DNA from 3 places in the Roseateles aquae genome. Region 1 is predicted to be linked to each of the others. Evidence: predicted binding sites of a transcription regulator. Region 1 holds the regulator's gene; each other region holds the start of a gene.
The links. The regulator sigma-54, encoded in region 1, starts transcription at its own class of promoters, with help from an activator protein. The targets are predictions, from matches to a motif close to TGGCANGNAANCTGCTTT.
Positions count from the first base shown of each region.

Region 2: RQP53_RS01555 (PEP-CTERM sorting domain-containing protein) is a predicted target of sigma-54. The motif match lies at 2,796-2,813, and genes of this name have one in related genera.
Region 3: glnA (type I glutamate--ammonia ligase) is a predicted target of sigma-54. The motif match lies at 2,843-2,860, and genes of this name have one in related genera.

Region 1 is NZ_JAVXZY010000003.1:68,039-73,808, reverse strand. Features, by position in the region: gene RQP53_RS09155 (LPS-assembly protein LptD) at 1-1,113, opposite strand, end outside; gene RQP53_RS09150 (aminoglycoside phosphotransferase family protein) at 1,322-2,359, shown strand; gene RQP53_RS09145 (LysR family transcriptional regulator) at 2,375-3,328, opposite strand; gene RQP53_RS09140 (RNA polymerase factor sigma-54) at 3,342-4,853, opposite strand; gene lptB (LPS export ABC transporter ATP-binding protein) at 4,866-5,642, opposite strand; gene lptA (lipopolysaccharide transport periplasmic protein LptA) at 5,639-5,770, opposite strand, start outside.
Region 2 is NZ_JAVXZY010000001.1:346,986-352,755, forward strand. Features, by position in the region: gene RQP53_RS01545 (ThiF family adenylyltransferase) at 1-447, opposite strand, end outside; gene RQP53_RS01550 (nitroreductase family protein) at 594-1,685, shown strand; gene RQP53_RS01555 (PEP-CTERM sorting domain-containing protein) at 1,903-2,724, opposite strand; gene RQP53_RS01560 (S1C family serine protease) at 2,906-3,685, opposite strand; gene RQP53_RS01565 (GNAT family N-acetyltransferase) at 3,688-4,929, opposite strand; gene prsT (XrtA/PEP-CTERM system TPR-repeat protein PrsT) at 5,143-5,770, opposite strand, start outside.
Region 3 is NZ_JAVXZY010000009.1:173,814-179,583, forward strand. Features, by position in the region: gene glnL (nitrogen regulation protein NR(II)) at 1-504, opposite strand, end outside; gene RQP53_RS19760 (hypothetical protein) at 598-1,143, opposite strand; gene glnA (type I glutamate--ammonia ligase) at 1,333-2,748, opposite strand; gene RQP53_RS19770 (competence/damage-inducible protein A) at 3,019-3,813, opposite strand; gene RQP53_RS19775 (EI24 domain-containing protein) at 3,847-4,749, opposite strand; gene RQP53_RS19780 (sterol desaturase family protein) at 4,828-5,770, opposite strand, start outside.

The DNA of each region.
Region 1 (5,770 bases):
CTGATCCTCAAGCACCGAGCCCTCCAGCGCCTGCCAGCGCTGCACGCGGGCGTACCACTGCGCATCACCCCAGCTGTAGCTGTCCTCGCGCCCCAGGTTCAGATTGCTCGACAAAAGCCGCGGCGTCTTGGACTTGACCCGATTGCTGAGGTCTTTCCAGTAGTCGTCATCGGAGACTCGCTCCGCCTGAAACTCGTAATGCCAGCGCTCACCAAGGCTGCCACGGTGTTCAACACTCAAATCCCAGCGGCTGCGCCCGACCACACGGTCATGTGCCAGCCAGGCCAGATTGAATTGCCCCTCATGGCTGGGCTCAAGGTAGCGGAACTCGCTGTCGACGCCATAGCCTCGGCCGGTCATCCAAAACGGCATGAAGGTTGCGTCCCGCTGCGGCGCAATATTCCAGTAGTAGGGCATGCCGATTTCCAAGCCGCTCCGGCTGGACGTGCCGATATTGATCGGCAGCAGCCCGGACTTGCGAGCGTCGCCCAAAGGAAAGCTAAGCTCGGACGTGGCCAGGATGGGCACGCCATAGAACTGCAGCACCGCGTCCTTGGCCACGCCTTCATTGGCCTCGAAGTCCATGCGCAGGCTGCTGGCCTTGAGCTGCCAGGCCGGCTGCGTCTCTTGCTCGTCGACCGGGCAAGTCGAGTACGTCGCCTGCTCGGCCAGCAAACGAGACTCGCCGAGAAAACGCAACCGTGTCGCATGGCCCGAGCCACCGGTCTGGGCGAAGAAGTAGTTCGGCTGGAGCAGTTCCCCCTCAAATCGCTCAACAAAGAGCTGAAGGCTGGGGCCACGCACGGTGTTGCCGTTGCGGCTGATCTCGACCCCACCCTCGGCGCTGGCCAGATCACGGGCGGGAACATAACGCAGGCGCTCGGCACGCAACAGGGTATCCCCCATCCGCAGTTCCGCCTGGCCACTGGCCTCGGTTTCCTGATCGACTCGGCTGCTCAGGTGCTCGGCACTGATGATCATCGCGGCCTGCTCACCCTGGCGACGTGTGAGCGACAGCTGGCGAGTAGGCCGCAGCTTCTGCGCCACACTGTCTGTTGGCGGGCCGCCAAGCTGCGCCTCGGCGCCCAACGCTGCGCCCAAGAGTGCAGCCAACAGCGTCAATCGCACAGCAGCAGGACGGGGCAATGAGTAAGAAGGGAGTGTGGGGCGCGGCACGGCGTCGGAGCGGGTTCGGGCACCAGGGCCCGGGACGGACTGGCGCTTTGTAGAATTCATTATCCATGAGGCCATGGGCCATCACGATCCGCATAGCGCCCGCCCTGCCAAGGGACGCCTGGCCTGCCAACCCACATAGGCTGATATGACCGCCATCGAATGGGCCGACCCGGCTCGCGCCGCCCGCTTCCAGACTTGGTTCAGCAGCCTGGTCAATCTGCACGGACTTGACGCCAGCAGCCTTGAGCTGGCCAATAACGACGCCAGCTCGCGCCGCTATCTGCGCTGCCAGTCCGAGCAGGGCAGTCGCATCATCATGGACGACCCGGCGCAGCCCAATCAGCTCAAGCCCTTTCTTGCCGTCGCCGCGCAGCTGCAGGCCTGCGATTTGCATGCGCCAGCCGTGCTGGCCGCCGACGCCGAACAGGGTTTTGCCCTGATTGAGGACCTTGGCCGGCAGACCTATCTGCAGGCCTTGCAGCAGGCCAGCCCGGTCGAGGCCGACCGGCTGATGCGCGCCGCCATCGCGGCGCTGCTGCAGTGGCAGTCGCGCGCCGATGCGTCCCAGTTGCCGGTCTACGACGAGGCCTTTGTGCGCCGTGAGCTGCAGATCTTCATCGACTGGTGTGTCGAGCGCGAGCACGGCCAGCGCTGGGACGGTGTCGAGCTGCAGTGGTGGCAGCGCACCTGCGATCTGCTGGTGACAAACATGCTGAGTCAGCCTCAGCTGGCCATGCACCGCGACTTCATGCCGCGCAATCTGATGGTCTGCGCCGATGGTCCCGGCATCCTCGACTTCCAGGATGCCGTCTGCGGCCCGATCAGCTACGACCTGGTCTCGCTGCTGCGCGATGCCTTCATCTCCTGGGATGAGGAACGCGAGCTGGACTGGGCGATTCGCTACTGGGAGCAGGCGCGCAAGCTGGGCCTGCCGGTGGGCGACGATTTCGGTGAGTTCTGGCGCCAGCTCGAATGGACCGGCCTGCAGCGCCATCTGAAGGTGCTGGGCATCTACTGCCGGCTCAAGCACCGCGATGGCAAGCCCCGCTATGCGGAGGACCTGCCGCGCTTCTTCGCCTACGCAATCAAGGTCAGCACCCGCTATATCGAACTCTCGCCACTGACCCGGCTGCTGGAGAAGCTGCGCGGCTCGCTGGTGCAGACCGGCTTCAATCTGCGCTGAAGCGCGAGCGCGCATTCAGCGCGTCACACAACCAGCCGCCAAGAGCCAGGGGTCGTGGTCTTCGCCGCCAAAGACCTGCAGCAAAAACTCCAGGAAGGCGCGCGTTCGCGCCGGCATGAACTTGCGGGTCGGCATCGTGGCCCAGATCGTGAAGCTGAACAGGCGCCACTCCGGTAGCACGCGCTCCAGCGCCCCTTCCAGCAGCGCGTCGCCGATCACAAAGGTCGGCAGGCCGGCGATGCCCAGGCCATGCAAGGTCGCCGCGTAATTGGTGTCGATCGATGAGGTGCTCAACACCGCCCGATCGGGCACACCGCTGAAGGTCTCGTGAACCGTGCCTTCGCCCAGTCCGCCACGAACAAAGACGATGCCGCGCTGCAACTCGGGGATCGAGGGCCGGATCGAGTCATGCCCCCTGAGGTCTCGTGGGTGCGCCGGGCGCCCGCATCGATCCAGGTAGTCTGGCGAGGCGCACATGATGACCTCGGTACGCGCCAGACGCCGGGCCACGAAGTCGCCTTCGAGCGGGTGGCGAGAACTGAGGATGGTGATGTCGAAGGCCTCGTCCATCGTCGCCACCGGACCCGGCGCATGCAGCTCGAGGGTGATGTGCGGGTACTGCTGGCGAAAGCGCGGCAGGTGCTTGGAGAGCTGATGCACGGCAATGGCGGGTGGCACCAGCACGCGCAGATGGCCGCGCGGGTCATTGGTTGACGCCGACGCCAAGGCCTCGGCCTCCTCGACATCGGCAATGATGCGCCGCGCCCGCTCCAGGTAGGCTTCGCCGACATCGGTCAGGGCCAGCTTGCGTGTCGTGCGATTGAGCAGCCGCGCTCCCAGATGCTCTTCCAGCTCCGCGACCAAACGGGTCACAACCGCTGGCGCCAGATCCAGCGCGCGGGCGGCGCCAGCAAAACTGCCCTCGTCAATCACTCGCGCAAAGGTGCGCATGGCCCGCAGCTGGTCCATCAGAAGGCTCCCTTCAGATCGTCTTGCGCAGATTGGCCGGCGCGATCTTCAGCGCCTCGCGGTACTTGGCCACCGTGCGCCGCGCCACCTGGATGCCCTGCTCTTCCAGCATGCTCGAGAGCTGGCTGTCCGACAGCGGCTTCTTGGCGTCCTCGGCCGCGACGAACTGCTTGATCAAGGCCCGCACCGCCGTGCTGGATGCATTGCCGCCCGACTCGGTATTCAGGCCCGAGCCAAAGAAATACTTCAGCTCGAACGTACCCCAGGGCGTGGCCATGTACTTGGCCGTGGTCACCCGCGAAATCGTCGATTCATGCAAGCCGAGCTCATCGGCAATCTCGCGCAGCACCAGCGGTTTCATCGCCAGCTCGCCATGGGTAAAGAAACCGCGCTGACGATCGACGATGGCCTCGGAGACGCGCAATATGGTGTCAAAGCGCTGCTGGATATTCTTGATGAACCAGCGCGCCTCCTGCAACTGCGTGCCCAGCGGCGAATTGCTGACACCACCGCGGGTGGCGCGCAGCGCCTGGGCATAGAGCTCGTTGATGCGCAGCTTGGGCGCCACATCCGGATTGATCATCACCCGAAAGCCGCGGCCGGCCTTCTGCACGATCACATCGGGCACCACCGCCTGCGCCACATTGCGCGCGAAGCGGCGGCCCGGCTTGGGCTCCAGCCGCCCGATCAGCGCCTGCGCCTCGCGCAGCAGCGCCTCGTCGGCGCCGGTCAGGGCCATCAGCTTGCGGCTGTCACGCTTGGCCAGCAGCTCCAGATGCTGCTTGCAGATCAGGATGGCGACCACCTGGGCCTGGCTGCGCGGCAGCGCCCGCAGCTGCAAGACCAGGCATTCCGAAAGATCGCGGGCGCCCACACCAGCGGGCTCCATGCTCTGCAGCCACTTCAGTGCGCAGCGCAGCAGGCTGAGCAGCTCCTCGGCCTGCTCAGCCTCGGCGCCAGCCGACAGCGCCGCCGCAATCTCTTCCAGGCTGTCTTCGAGATAGCCATCCTCGTTCAACGATTCGATCAGCACATGCAGCGCCGCACGGTCCTCGTCGCTCAAGCCCATGCCGGCCATCTGCGCGTTCAGATGCTCCTGCAGGCTGATCTCGGCCGATTCACGGTCGCTGTAATCGCTGTCGTCATCGGGCGCAGTACCGCCGCTGTTGCTGGGCAGTTCGCGGATGCCGTCGAAGTCGTCGCCCTCGGTGCCGTTTTCCCAGTCTTCGCGCTCGGTCGTGCCGAAGTCATCGGCACGGATCTCGGCCACCGCCTCGCCATCGCCGGCCGCCTCGGCGCTGCTGGCCGCCTCGTCGCGCTGACTGGCCGACAAGCGCTCGGCCGGCTCCAGCTGCGGCGCCTCGGCGAATTCCTCGTCGGTCTCCAGCAGCGGGTTCTGCGCCAGCATCTGCTCGACTTCCTGATGCAGCTCCAGCGTGGAGAGCTGCAGCAGGCGGATCGACTGTTGCAGCTGCGGCGTCAGCGACAGATGCTGGGAAAGGCGTACCTGCAGTGAGGGCTTCATCGTCCGAGCCGCCTACATGCGGAAGTGTTCGCCCAGGTAGACCTTGCGCACATCGGGGTTGTCGACGATCTCGGCCGGCCGGCCTTCGGCCAACACCGTGCCCTCGCTGATGATGTAGGCGCGGTCGCAAATGCCCAGCGTCTCGCGGACGTTGTGATCGGTGATCAGCACGCCGATGCCGCGCGCCTTCAGGAAACCGATGATGCGCTGGATCTCCAGCACCGCGATCGGGTCGACACCGGCAAAGGGCTCGTCCAGCAGGATGAAGCGCGGCTGCGTGGCCAGTGCACGGGCGATCTCGACACGCCGACGTTCACCGCCTGACAAGGCCGGCGCCGGGCTGTCGCGCAGCTTCTCGATGCTGAGGTCCTGCAGCAGCTGTTCCAGCGCCTCATCGACACGGGCATTGGGCCAGGCCCGGCCCTGCTCATCGAGCTGCAGCTCCAGCACGGCGCGGATGTTTTCCTCGACATTGAGCTTGCGAAAGATCGACGCTTCCTGCGGCAGATAGCTCAGGCCGAGCCGCGCACGCTGGTGAATAGGCAGGCGCTGCACCGGCTGACCATCGATGCGGATCTCGCCGGCATCGGCACGCACCAGCCCGACGATCATGTAGAAGCTGGTCGTCTTGCCGGCGCCATTCGGGCCCAAGAGGCCGACCACCTCGCCGCTGTGCACATCCAGGTGCACGTCCTTGACGACGCGGCGCATGCCGTAGTGCTTCTGCAGGCCCTCGGCCTCCAGGCGGCTGCGCGCGCCCGCCTCCAGCGCTGGCACCTGGCTGTTCATGAGGGCTTGCGCGGCTGCAGCACGGTGCTGGGCTGCAGCGTCAGCGGCGGTGCGCTGGCCGCGGCCTCGGGCGCCGAGGCGCCACGCGGCATCAGCACCACGCGCACCCGGCCGTTCGGGTGCGGCGA
Region 2 (5,770 bases), on a different contig from region 1:
CGGGATACCACGCCGCTCACACTCCGCAAACAGCAGTCGACGGGCCTCAATAGCAAAAAAGTCGATGCCATCGACGTAGACGTCAACGTCTTTCAGAAAGTCGCCCACGTTGTCTGGCGTCACGCCGCGCGGAAAGCTACGTATGTCGGCTTCAGGGTTGATCGAGGACGCCATTTCGGCCAGCACCTCCACCTTTGGCCGCCCAATCGTCTGCATGGAGGCACCGACCTGGCGATTGAAGTTATGAACTTCAAAACTGTCGAAGTCCGCAATATTGAAGGCCCCGATGCCCAAGCGCGCCAGCGTCAAAACATGCGCGCCACCAACACCCCCCTGACCCGCCACCGCCACCCTCGCCTTGCGCAATCGATCCTGCTCAGCGGTGGTCACCCATCCGATATTCCTGGAGAAGCCTTGGCTATAGTCGAAGTGTTTACTGCTGGTCATGGCTGCATCCTCGTGACGAGGCGTCCATTGTGCGCCAGCTGAGGTGTCGCGCGCGAGCATGAAATGCCCTCGATACACAGGCTTTTGGCGCTCAAGCCGAGCCTCAAATTGTCGATGACGGATCAGCGCCAACAAGGACAGGCCCAATGAGTACAAGCAAGCTGATGGAAGAGATCCTGGACTTGGCGCGCTGGGCCCCCAGTGGCGACAACACGCAGCCCTGGCGCTTTGAGCCACTGGCACCAGACCACCTGCGCATCCATGCCTTTGACACGCGGGATCACTGCGTTTATGACCTGGATGGACACCCGAGCCAGATCTCCATTGGCACGCTGATCGAAACCATTTCCATTGCCGCATCGCGCCACGGCCTACGACTGGAACACCAACGACGCGGCGATGCACCTGACGACCCGCGCCCGGTCTTTGACATTCGCTTCATTCAGGACCGCAGCGTCAAACCCGATCCCCTCGCCGACTTCATCAAAGAGCGCCGGGTCCAGCGTCGGCCCATGCAAAGGCGGCTGTTGAGCGAGGCAGAGAAAAGCTCACTGGAAGCCAGCGTCATGCCCCGGCATCGCGTGCACTGGATCAGCGGTCCGCAGGCACGCCTGCGCGTGGCCAAACTGCTCTTTCACTCCGCCCACCTAAGGCTGACGATTCCGGAGGCATATCAAGTCCATCGCGATGTGATCGAATGGCACGCTCAATTCAGCAAGGATCGGATCCCCGACCAGGCCTTGGGCGCCAGCCCGATGACAGTACTGATGATGCGACAGGTGATGAAGTCCTGGGAGCGCGTCCATTTCTTCAACCGATTTCTGGCGGGCACCTGGGCCGCCCGGATCGAACTGGACTTCATCCCATCACTGGCATGCGCCAGCCACTTCTTGCTGATACCACCACATCCCGCCACTTCGATTGAGGACTATGTCGAAGCCGGCCGATCTATTCAACGCTTCTGGCTGACGGCAGCGCAGTTGAATCTGCAACTTCAACCCGAGGTCACGCCTCTGGTTTTTGGACGTTACGCCCGAGAGCGGCGTGAATTCTCCGCCCGACCGGGCGCCACGGCGGAAGCGAGTGACATCCGTCGGCGCTTGCAGAAGCTCGTCGGCGAGGCCGCGGCAGATGCTGCCGTCTTCATGGGCCGCGTGGGGCAAGGCAAGCCCGCATCGGCACGATCCACCCGCAAGGACTTGGCCGATCTGATGATCAGCTCAAGCGCCAGACAGTAGCGACAAACACCCCATTGCGGCGCGGCAGCGGCCCGTCGCACACAAGCGGGCTGGCACCTCCGCCAACACGGCTTCACCCCACTGAGACAAAATCGAGTGAGCGTGCTGGCAGCAGCCCATACGCAAACGAAATGAAAAAAAGGGGCGAGATTTTCATCCCGCCCCTTTTACTGGATCAGCTGAGCTGGCAAAAGCCAGCTCAAGCGATACAGAGTGCTCAGCCCTTGTTGGACTTGCGACGACCGATGGCAGCCAGGCCCAGCAGGCTCAGGCCAGCCAAAGCCAGCGAACCCGGCTCAGGGATCGAGCGAACCAAGTAAGCATCGCCACCGGAGTTGGCAACGAAGCTGCGGCAGCTCTTGGACGCGTCGAACGAGCACTTGGCATTGCTCAGCGTCGCGCCAGTGATCGAGTTGTTGGTAGCGGCTTCGAACAGCACCTTGCCGCTCAGCAGATCAGCCTGCAGCGAAGTGCCGGTGTTGTCCTTCAGGTCGAACATCGGGTTCAGGATCGCGCCCAGCACGGTCAGAACGGTCGAGTCGCCGTTGGTGGCGCCGATGATGTTGGTCGAGTTGACGTTACCGCCCAGACCGACGATCGAGCCAGCAGCGTAGACACCGCCATCGCCTTCCATCAGGAAGTTGCCCGAGGTGAACTGGTACTTGAAGCCGCCACCGGGGTTCAGGCCAGTCACAACACCAGCCACATTGGAGAAGGTCAGTTGCAGACCATCAAACAGGGGCTTGGGAATGCCGACGTCGCCGGCACCAACCACGTTTTCCTTGGTGTAGGAAATGCTGAAGATTTGACCCGATTCGATGAACTTGGCGCCGACGAAAGCGTTGCCGCTGCCGTTGACTTCCTGCTCAACCGTAGCCGAACCGCTGACCAGGTTCAGACGGCCGATGTTGATCTGATTGCCTGTCGGGGTGAACAGCTGCCAGCCGTCCAGCACCTGATAGCCGGCCGAAGCGGGCAGAGCAACTGCCGCCAAGGTAGCTGCTGCGGCGACCGCGCGAATTGCATTCTTGATATTCATGACTCACTCCAATTGATTTGGGCTCTTACCTTGGCGACTCCTTGTTCAGGAGCTACCCCGCCACAACACCAAAAGCAACAGCCATGCCAAGTCAAACAACTTGTTTAAATTCAACAACTTACACAACACGCCAATCAAGCCAACCGGCACACTGTAAAACTTGCCGACAGGCAAAAGCCGCTCAGGGCAATAGCAAGCCCGCCTGCTTCAACAAACCCTGAACATACTGAACAGGTATGGCGTAGCTCACACCCGTGGGTGTCGAGATCGCCGATTCCTTGTCACGGCGCACCAGCACCATGTTCAGCACCCCAACAACCGCGCCTGAACTCAACTCCATCACCGGGCCGCCGCTGTTGCCTGGATACGCCGTCGCATCGAGTTGCAAGATATCGAAGCTGCCTTCGCGAAGACGTCGCACGGCCTGCTCGGACAGCGCATTCGCTGCAGGTGCTTGCATGGTGATTGCACTGATCGACGAGACGATCCCCCGATGGGTCACCAGAGAGAAGCCGAGCGCCCCGGCCAGTGGGAAGCCAAGCACGGCAATGCTCTGCCCCTCCCTGACTTGACCAGGCGTCGCCAGCGACAAGGCTGGAACCTTCGCGCCTTCGAGCTTCAGGAGTGCTAAATCGCGGGCTCGGTCCAAAGCCTGGACCTCGACAAAGCGTTGTTCATACCGCCCCCTCGCGAGTGGCACCTGCACGGCCAGACGCTTGTCCGCATTGACGCTGTCAGGCGGCGGCAAGACGTGGGCATTCGTCACCAGGTAATGGCCATCAGCAACGACAAAGCCTGTGCCATGAAAGGTGAATCGTGGCGTATCCAGCGGTGAATACGTACCAACAGGCAGGACAGACGGTCGGCTGGCGTCAATCAGGTCAGGAAGCGTTGGCTCGGCAGCCAGGGCCACCGACGAAGTGCCGAGCAGGGCCAGTAAAAAAGCACGCCTCAGCGCCATAGTCAAGTCAAGTCCTGGTGAGTCTGCCCCATTTCGAGCGCACTAACGCAGGCGCGCCACACGGCATCCGGCTCGTCGATCTTGAAGCCGTAAAACACACCGGTCTCGGTATCGCGCTGCCGCACCGCCGTCGCAGTGATGCACGAGCGTTCTTGCCCGCCCAGTTCAATCGTCGCCACCCCCGCCTTTTGCAAGGGCAAGTCAAGCTTGCATTGCGCTTGGAAGCCTGAGAACGAGATTTCGATCACCTCCAGCACAAACAGCTTGGCTTCAGTACCTTCGCCAAACTCAATCTGCCCAGGACAGCGGATCGAGTAGCGCTGGTGGCGACGCAGCGGATGGGTGTCCTGCGTCGGACCGGACAGCATCGGCAGCACCGAGCGGTATTCGTAGAGGTTGTAAATCGACCAGAGCAGGGCCTTCTTGCGATCATCCAGTCGCTCAAGCACCGGACTCTTCTTGTTGAAAAAATAGTCCAGCAACTCCGGCGTCATCACCGGATCGTTGGTGGTGAAGTAGCGACGCTTGGGCCACTTGATGTTCTCCAAGCGGAGCATGAAGAAGTATTTGTGCAGGTTCTTGCGTAGCGAGCGGCCGCCATAGCAGCGGCGAAAGATGTCGGCTGCGAACTTCAGGTCCAGCGTTGCACCCACTGCTGGAGCCCCATTGGCAAAGTCATACTTGTCGACCACATGGGCTTGCAGGCGATCGAAGAACAACAGCGCCTCATACAGCTCAATCTTCTCCGGATTGACTGCAATGACCAGATGGCGTGTATCGAAGTACTCGCTGCAGTATTCCCGCATGAATTTCATCAACGGGAACAGGATGGCCCCCCCTGTCTTGCGGAACTCAGGATGGACGGCCAGCGCCGAGATTTCAGCGATATTGCCTTCCTTGGCGCGCACCGCCGTCAGGTCAAAGATGCTCTGCAGGGGGAAGCCGAACACCCCCTCGCGAATCATCGAAATGGTGCCGACGACCCGTCCATCGTATTTCGCACAAAGTGTGGTCGTGGTGGGCAAGGCGTGGTAGATCGTGATCCGCATGCCGGATGGATCTGGTTCCATGAAGCCGCTGGCCACATAGGCATCGTGCAGGATGCTGAAGCAGGCCTCGAGTTCTTCCTTGGTTTCCGCGATTTTCAGTTCGAGCCGAAGATCTGGCTCCGGATCGCAGTCGACCATCCAGCGGTAGAAGGCAAACCTGCTGCTCTGAGGCAACGCAGAGAACATGCGCCGCATGCCTTGATGCAGCCTTTTGCGAAGGCTGGACCGCCGAATTCCCGTCATCTGCTGCCCCTGTTGAACGGGATCAGCCGACCACAAGCCTGTGTCGCACGCTGTCCCGCAAGATGAGCAAGGCAAACGTCCGGGTGGCTACACGCCAACCGGACGATGTCTTAACTCTCGTATGCAGCGAGACTAACAGTGACGCCTCAGCGCCACAAGCATGAACTACAGCTGAGTTTGCAGCTTCTTGACGGCTTCCTGATCGCTGAATTTGTCGCCGAGGGCCGCCAGCCGCTTCAGTTCAGCGGCGGCTGCCGCCTTATCGCCAGTCGCAAGCAATGCTTCGGCGAGCCGCAGCCGCGCATCGTTCATTTCAGGTGCCAGTGACACGGCTTTGCGCGCCGACTCCAGGGCTTTGCCCCCCTGCCCGGCCGCCAATTGCATTGCCGCCAAACTGTCCCAGTAATTACCGATGCTCGGTGCCAGTTTGACCGCCAACTCCGCATAGGCCAGTGCGCCAGACTTCTTTTGTTTCTGCAGCGCCCAAGCCAAGTTGTTCGCCGCGGCAGCATGCGCAGGCTGCAGCTTGAGCAGCTCCGAGAACAGTTGTTCCGCACGCGCAAAGTCGCTGTTGCGTAAGGCGCGCCCGCCCAAGTACTCGCGGAACAATGCATCCTTGCCGTGATCCTTCAGCCACAGGGTCTCAAGCCGCTTGGCATCGTCCGTCTGCTTCGCGAAGATCAGCGCCTCATACAGCTTGATGGCCAGGTTCGCATCAGCCGGTGACGCCTCCAGCGCCAGCTTGTACGCCGCCGCCGCCGCTGGCCAGCTGCCTTTGATTGATTCCAGCTCG
Region 3 (5,770 bases), on a different contig from region 1:
CTCGGTTGGCTGCAACTCCAGCTGCAGCAGCTGGGCCGCGCCGCGCAGGCCGCCCAGCGGATTCTTGATTTCATGGGCCAGATTGCGGATCAGCTCCTTGGTCGCCTGCACCTGGTCCAGCGTGCGCTCCTCACGATCCTGGCGGGCCTGCTGGGCGCTTTCGATCAGCTCGACCAGCAGCTGATCAGGGCGGTCGGTCTGGCTGACGATCACATGCACCGGCAACGGCTCTTCGCCGGGCCGGCTGACGCGGCGCAGCAGCGCATCGAAGCGGCTGCTCGAATAGGCATTGCGCGACACGCCTTCCATCGCCTCGCGCAGCCGCGCGGCATCGGCAAACCAGTCGATCAGATTGCTGCGCTCGACGGCGCGGCGCGACAGCTGCATCACCGTCTCGAAAGCGGTATTGGCAAACAGGCAGCTGCCATCGGGGCGCACCAGGGCCACCATGGTGGCCAGCATGTCCAGCGCCTGCAGGTTGGCGGAGGCGTCCTTGTCACTCATGTCGCAGTCCTCGACGCGAAAGCCAGCGCCGCGCCCGGGCTTGAGCCTTGTTCCCGCTCAGGCAAGACCTGACCCCAGGCGGCACAGCCAGGCTCAGGGCAGCTTGCTGATCTCGCGCTTGATCGCCTGGATATCGGATTCCTGGCGAGCGATATTGGCCTTGAGCTCGGCCACGCGATCCAGATACTTCTGGTAGTTGCGCTCGTCGCCACGGCGCTCCGGATTGCCACCGGCATAGTCGCGCTGCAGCGCGGCGAGCTTCTCTTCGGCCTCGCGCAACTCGTTCTCCAGCACCTTGCGGCGATCGCTGTCGCGGCTGCGCTGCTGATTGGGGTCAACGCGGGCCTCAGCACCGGGCTTGCCCTCCACCGCACCGGGTTTCACCGGCACGGCACCATTGCCCGCCGGGCGCGGCTTGGGCGCTTGCAACACGGTGATGGGCGTGCCCTCTATCGTGCGGCAGCCCTTGTCCTGGGCTTCCTTGGCCGACAAGGCATCGGTGTAGAGCACCGGCGGCCCCGGGCAGCGGTAGACGACGGAGGGCGTCTGCGCCATGGCCGGCAGCGCCAGCAGCGCAGCCAGCGAAAGCGCATGGCCGAGCCGGGTGCGGCGGGCGTGGGATCTGGGCCTGAGGTACATCGGCGGTGGGGCGACTCTTGTTGTTCCAGTTGCGCATTGTGGCGCATTGGCGGTGCGGGCCAAGCGCCTGCGCGCCAAGGGCCCCGCAGCGCCGTGGCGCCGGCCATGAAAAAAGGGACGGCCAAGACCGTCCCTTCGGGCTGAGCGAGGCCTGCGGCTTGCGGTTTGAACGCAGGCCGCAGCAGGCCATCACAGCGTGTAGTACATATCGAACTCGACCGGGTGGGTCGTCATGCGGAAGCGGGTCACTTCCTGCATCTTCAGGTCGATATAGGCATCCAGATAGGAGTCGGTGAACACGCCGCCCTTGGTCAGGAAGGCGCGGTCCTTGTCCAGATACTCCAGCGCCTGGTCCAGGCTGTGGCAAACGGTCGGCACCTTCGCGTCTTCTTCCGGCGGCAGGTGGTACAGATCCTTGGTGGCGGCTTCGCCCGGATGGATCTTGTTTTCCACGCCGTCCAGACCGGCCATCATCAGGGCCGAGAAGCCCAGATACGGATTCATCAGAGGATCGGGGAAACGTGCCTCGATGCGACGGCCCTTGGGGTTGGACACGAAGGGAATGCGGATCGATGCCGAGCGGTTGCGGGCCGAGTAGGCCAGCTTGACCGGGGCTTCGAAGCCGGGCACCAGACGCTTGTAGCTGTTCGTGCCGGGGTTGGTCAGCGCGTTCAGGGCACGAGCATGCTTGATGATGCCGCCGATGTAGTACAGCGCGAACTCGGACAGGCCGCCGTAGCCGTCGCCGGCGAACAGGTTCTTGCCGTCCTTCCAGATCGACTGGTGCACGTGCATGCCGGAGCCGTTGTCGCCAACGATGGGCTTGGGCATGAAGGTGGCGGTCTTGCCATAGGCATGGGCCACGTTCTGGATCACGTACTTCTGCAGTTGCAGCCAGTCGGCGCGCTGCACCAGGGTGCTGAACTTGGTGCCGATTTCCATCTGGCCGGCGTTGGCCACTTCATGGTGGTGAACCTCGACCGGGATGCCCAGTTGTTCGAGGATCAGGCACATTTCCGAGCGCATGTCCTGGCCCGAATCGACCGGCGGCACGGGGAAGTAGCCGCCCTTGACGGTCGGACGGTAGCCGTGGTTGCCGTGGTCGTATTCCTTGCCGGTGTTCCAGGCAGCTTCTTCGGCGTCGATCTTGACGAAGCAGCCGGACATGTCGACGTTCCAGCGGATCGAGTCGAAGATGAAGAACTCGGGTTCCGGGCCGAAGAAGGCGGTGTCGCCCAGGCCGGAGGACTTCAGATAGGCTTCGGCGCGCTTGGCCAGCGAACGCGGATCGCGCTCATAGGCCTTGCCATCGCTGGGCTCGACCACATCGCAGGTTAGGATCAGCGTCGGCTCTTCGAAGAAGGGGTCGATATTGGCGGTGTTGGGGTCCGGCATCAGCAGCATGTCGGAGGCTTCGATGCCCTTCCAGCCGGCGATCGACGAACCGTCGAAGGCGTGACCGGAGGAGAACTTGTCCTCATCGAAGTGCGACACGGGCACGGAAACGTGCTGCTCTTTGCCACGGGTGTCGGTGAAGCGGAAGTCAACAAACTTGACTTCGTTTTCTTTCACCATGCTCATCACATCGGCGACGGTCTTGGCCATCAATCACTCCTCAGCGGATCGGGGTAGAACGGATCTGACAACAAATTCGGCGGACGCCGGCCACTGCGCACAGGGCCGACTTGCACCAACAACGTAAGCAGTTTGCGTGCCAGCCTAAGACCGGTCGCGCCCTGCCAGCGCCAGCGCGGTGCATGGGCCCCAGGGCCCGCGTCGCGCCGGGGCATTATGCGCTGCGCGGGCTTGCGCGCCGATGACGCGCGTCAGCTCAAGGCCGGGTGCCAGCACCAGACAAGTGCACACCCTTGGCCATCATCGCACCAGTTCGGTGCCTATGGATGCACCAAATTGGACGAGGCCCGCCTTGAGCGCCTGATAGGCCGGGTCCAAGGCCTCGGCCTCACCTTTGACGCCCAGTTCGATATGGCGGCCCCATTGCGGGTGGTCCACGCTGGGCAGGCTGAACACCTTGATACCGGGAAACTCGGCCTCGATGCGCTCCATCAGCGGGCTGAGCGTGGCCTCCAGCGCGCCCAGCACAATCATCGAGCGCTCGCGGGTGGCGACGACTCGCTGAAGATCGGCGTGGCGCTGGTCCAGCACCCACTCGATCATCGGATGCGCCATCACCGGAAAACCCGGCACGAAGTAGACGCTGCCGACGTAGAAGCCGGGAATGCGGTTGTAGGGGTTCGGGATGATCTGCGCGCCGGCCGGGAACATGCCCATCTGAAAACGGCGCAAGGTATCCGGGTGTTCGGGGTCGGCCTGCTGGCCCTGCTCACGCGCCATCTCGCAGACGCGCTGCCAGATCAGCTCGCGAGCTTCCGGATGCAGGGTCAGGTCTTGCCCCAGCGCCGCGGCAGCGGCCTGGCGGGTGTGGTCGTCAGGCGTGGCGCCAATGCCGCCGCAGCTGAAGACCAGATCGCCGCTGGCAAAGGCCTGGCGCAACTCGGCGCTGATGGCGGCGCGATCGTCGCCCAGGTAATGCGCCCAGCTCAGGCTCATGCCGCGCGCGGCCAGCAGTTCGATGACGCGGGCCAGGTGCTTGTCCTGGCGCTTGCCGGACAGGATTTCGTCACCAATGATGATCAGACCGACATTCATGCTAGGCACTCAGTTGGACATTCAACTTGAGGCTCATACCGGCGGCAGCGTCTGAACGGCACGTCCCTCGGGGTCACCCGACGAACCGGCCAGAGGCTCCAGCACCTCGACGCCATCGATCAGAGTCGAACTGGCCACACGGCTCAGCCGCAAATCGTTCAGTGCCGCCAGCGCATAGTGGGCAAACCACAGCGAGGTGAAGGCAAACACCAGGGTGTACAGCCACACTGCGGGCACGGCCAGCAAAGGCGCCGCCGGGATGAAGATGAAGAGGATGCTGGCCGGCGCCGCGCCGAGATAGCCGGTCAGCATGCCGATGGCCAGCAGCTGGAACTTGTGCTCGGACAGCAGTTGGCGGCGCTCCTGCGGTGAGGCATGGTCTGAGAGCACATCGAAGGCAAACACCCGGTAGCCCAGCCAGCCCCAGATCAGCGGCGGGATGAACAGGATCAGCGGCGGCACCAGCCACAGCGGCATGCTCAGGACGATCAGCGCCAGCGCCAGCAGCGTGTGGCCGATCGACCAGGCCACGCTCATCAGCAGCGAGCCGCCATGCTTCAGCTCCAGCGCCGGAAAACGGCGCAGCGCGACCAGGCGCACCATCGCCGGCGTCATCATCAGCGCCACCAGCAGGAGGCTCAGGAGCAGCACCACCGGAATCGCAATCGCCAGCACGATCAAGGGGGCAATCATCGTGCGCAGGCTGCCCAGGCCCACATGGGCCAGCCAGCCCAACACGGTGTCAACCAGGCGCCAGGATTCCAGCGAGATGCGCACCGCGTCGACCGCGTCTTCCCAAAAGAAATAGCCGGACACACCGGCTGCCAGCCCGCAGATCAACAGCGGCGCCAGCGACAGCAGCATCACCCGCGGGTGCAGGCAGTAGACGGCGGCGCGCCAGAAGGCGTCGAGCACGCGACCGGTGGCATTGAGCATGGAAGGTTTCCCAGAGCGCCTCAAGACCGAGGCGGCGCAAGCATAGCAACCGGCCGCGCCACCTGCATCAAGCGGGCCTCAGCGCCCGATCAAGCGGCGCAGCCCCAACCACTGCTGGGCCCAGAAACCGCGGCCATAGTCGCGGCCCTGCTCGACCTGATCACGCACGCCGGTGGCGTCCCAGCGGCGCTCGAAATTGGCCGTGCCAAAGACGATGTCCCAGACCGGAAACAGCACCGCGAAGTTATGGCCGCCCAGCGTGCCCTGCCCCTCGGACTCATGGCCGATGCCGACCGCATGATGCAGCCGGTGATAGCGCGGGCTGACGATCAGCCGCTCGAACAGCGGCCCGAACCAGACGCGCAGATTGGCGTGCTGCAAGCTCTCCATCAGCTGCGACAGCGCGATCAGCGCCACGAACTGTCCCGGCCCGACGCCGATGAAGCGCGCCAGCAGCACAAAGGCGGCATCGCGCAGCACATCGTCGAGCAGGTGGTTGCGGTTGTCGCTCCACATCGTCATCTGCCGCTGGCTGTGGTGCAGCGAGTGCAGCGCCCACCACCAGTTGAACTGATGCTGGGCGCGGTGCAGCCAGTAGTTGGCCAGGTCAAAGACCAGCAGGTACAGCACAAAGCTGACCAAGGGCTGGTCGCTGACGCCGGGCCAGAGGGTATCGAGCTGCCAGGTCGGCAGACCGAGCAGGCGCATCTCGCCGGACATCGCGTCGAAGATCGGATCCAGGCTGAAGAACATCACCAGGCGGAACAGGCCCAGGCGGTGGATCAGCGTGTACAGCACGTCAACACGCACCGCCTCGCGATCCTGCAGCGGCTCCACCGGGCGCCAGCGTTCCAGACTGCGTATCAGCAGCAGCATCACCGCAATCTGCAGCAGGCCGACGAGCAGCCAGCCGGTTGCATCGAAGGCCTCTTCGAGCAGATTGCCCAGGCCCGCGCCAAACACCAGCGGCTGGACCAGGATTTCGAACAGCCACTGCTGGGCAGCGGCAAAGGCATCGGTG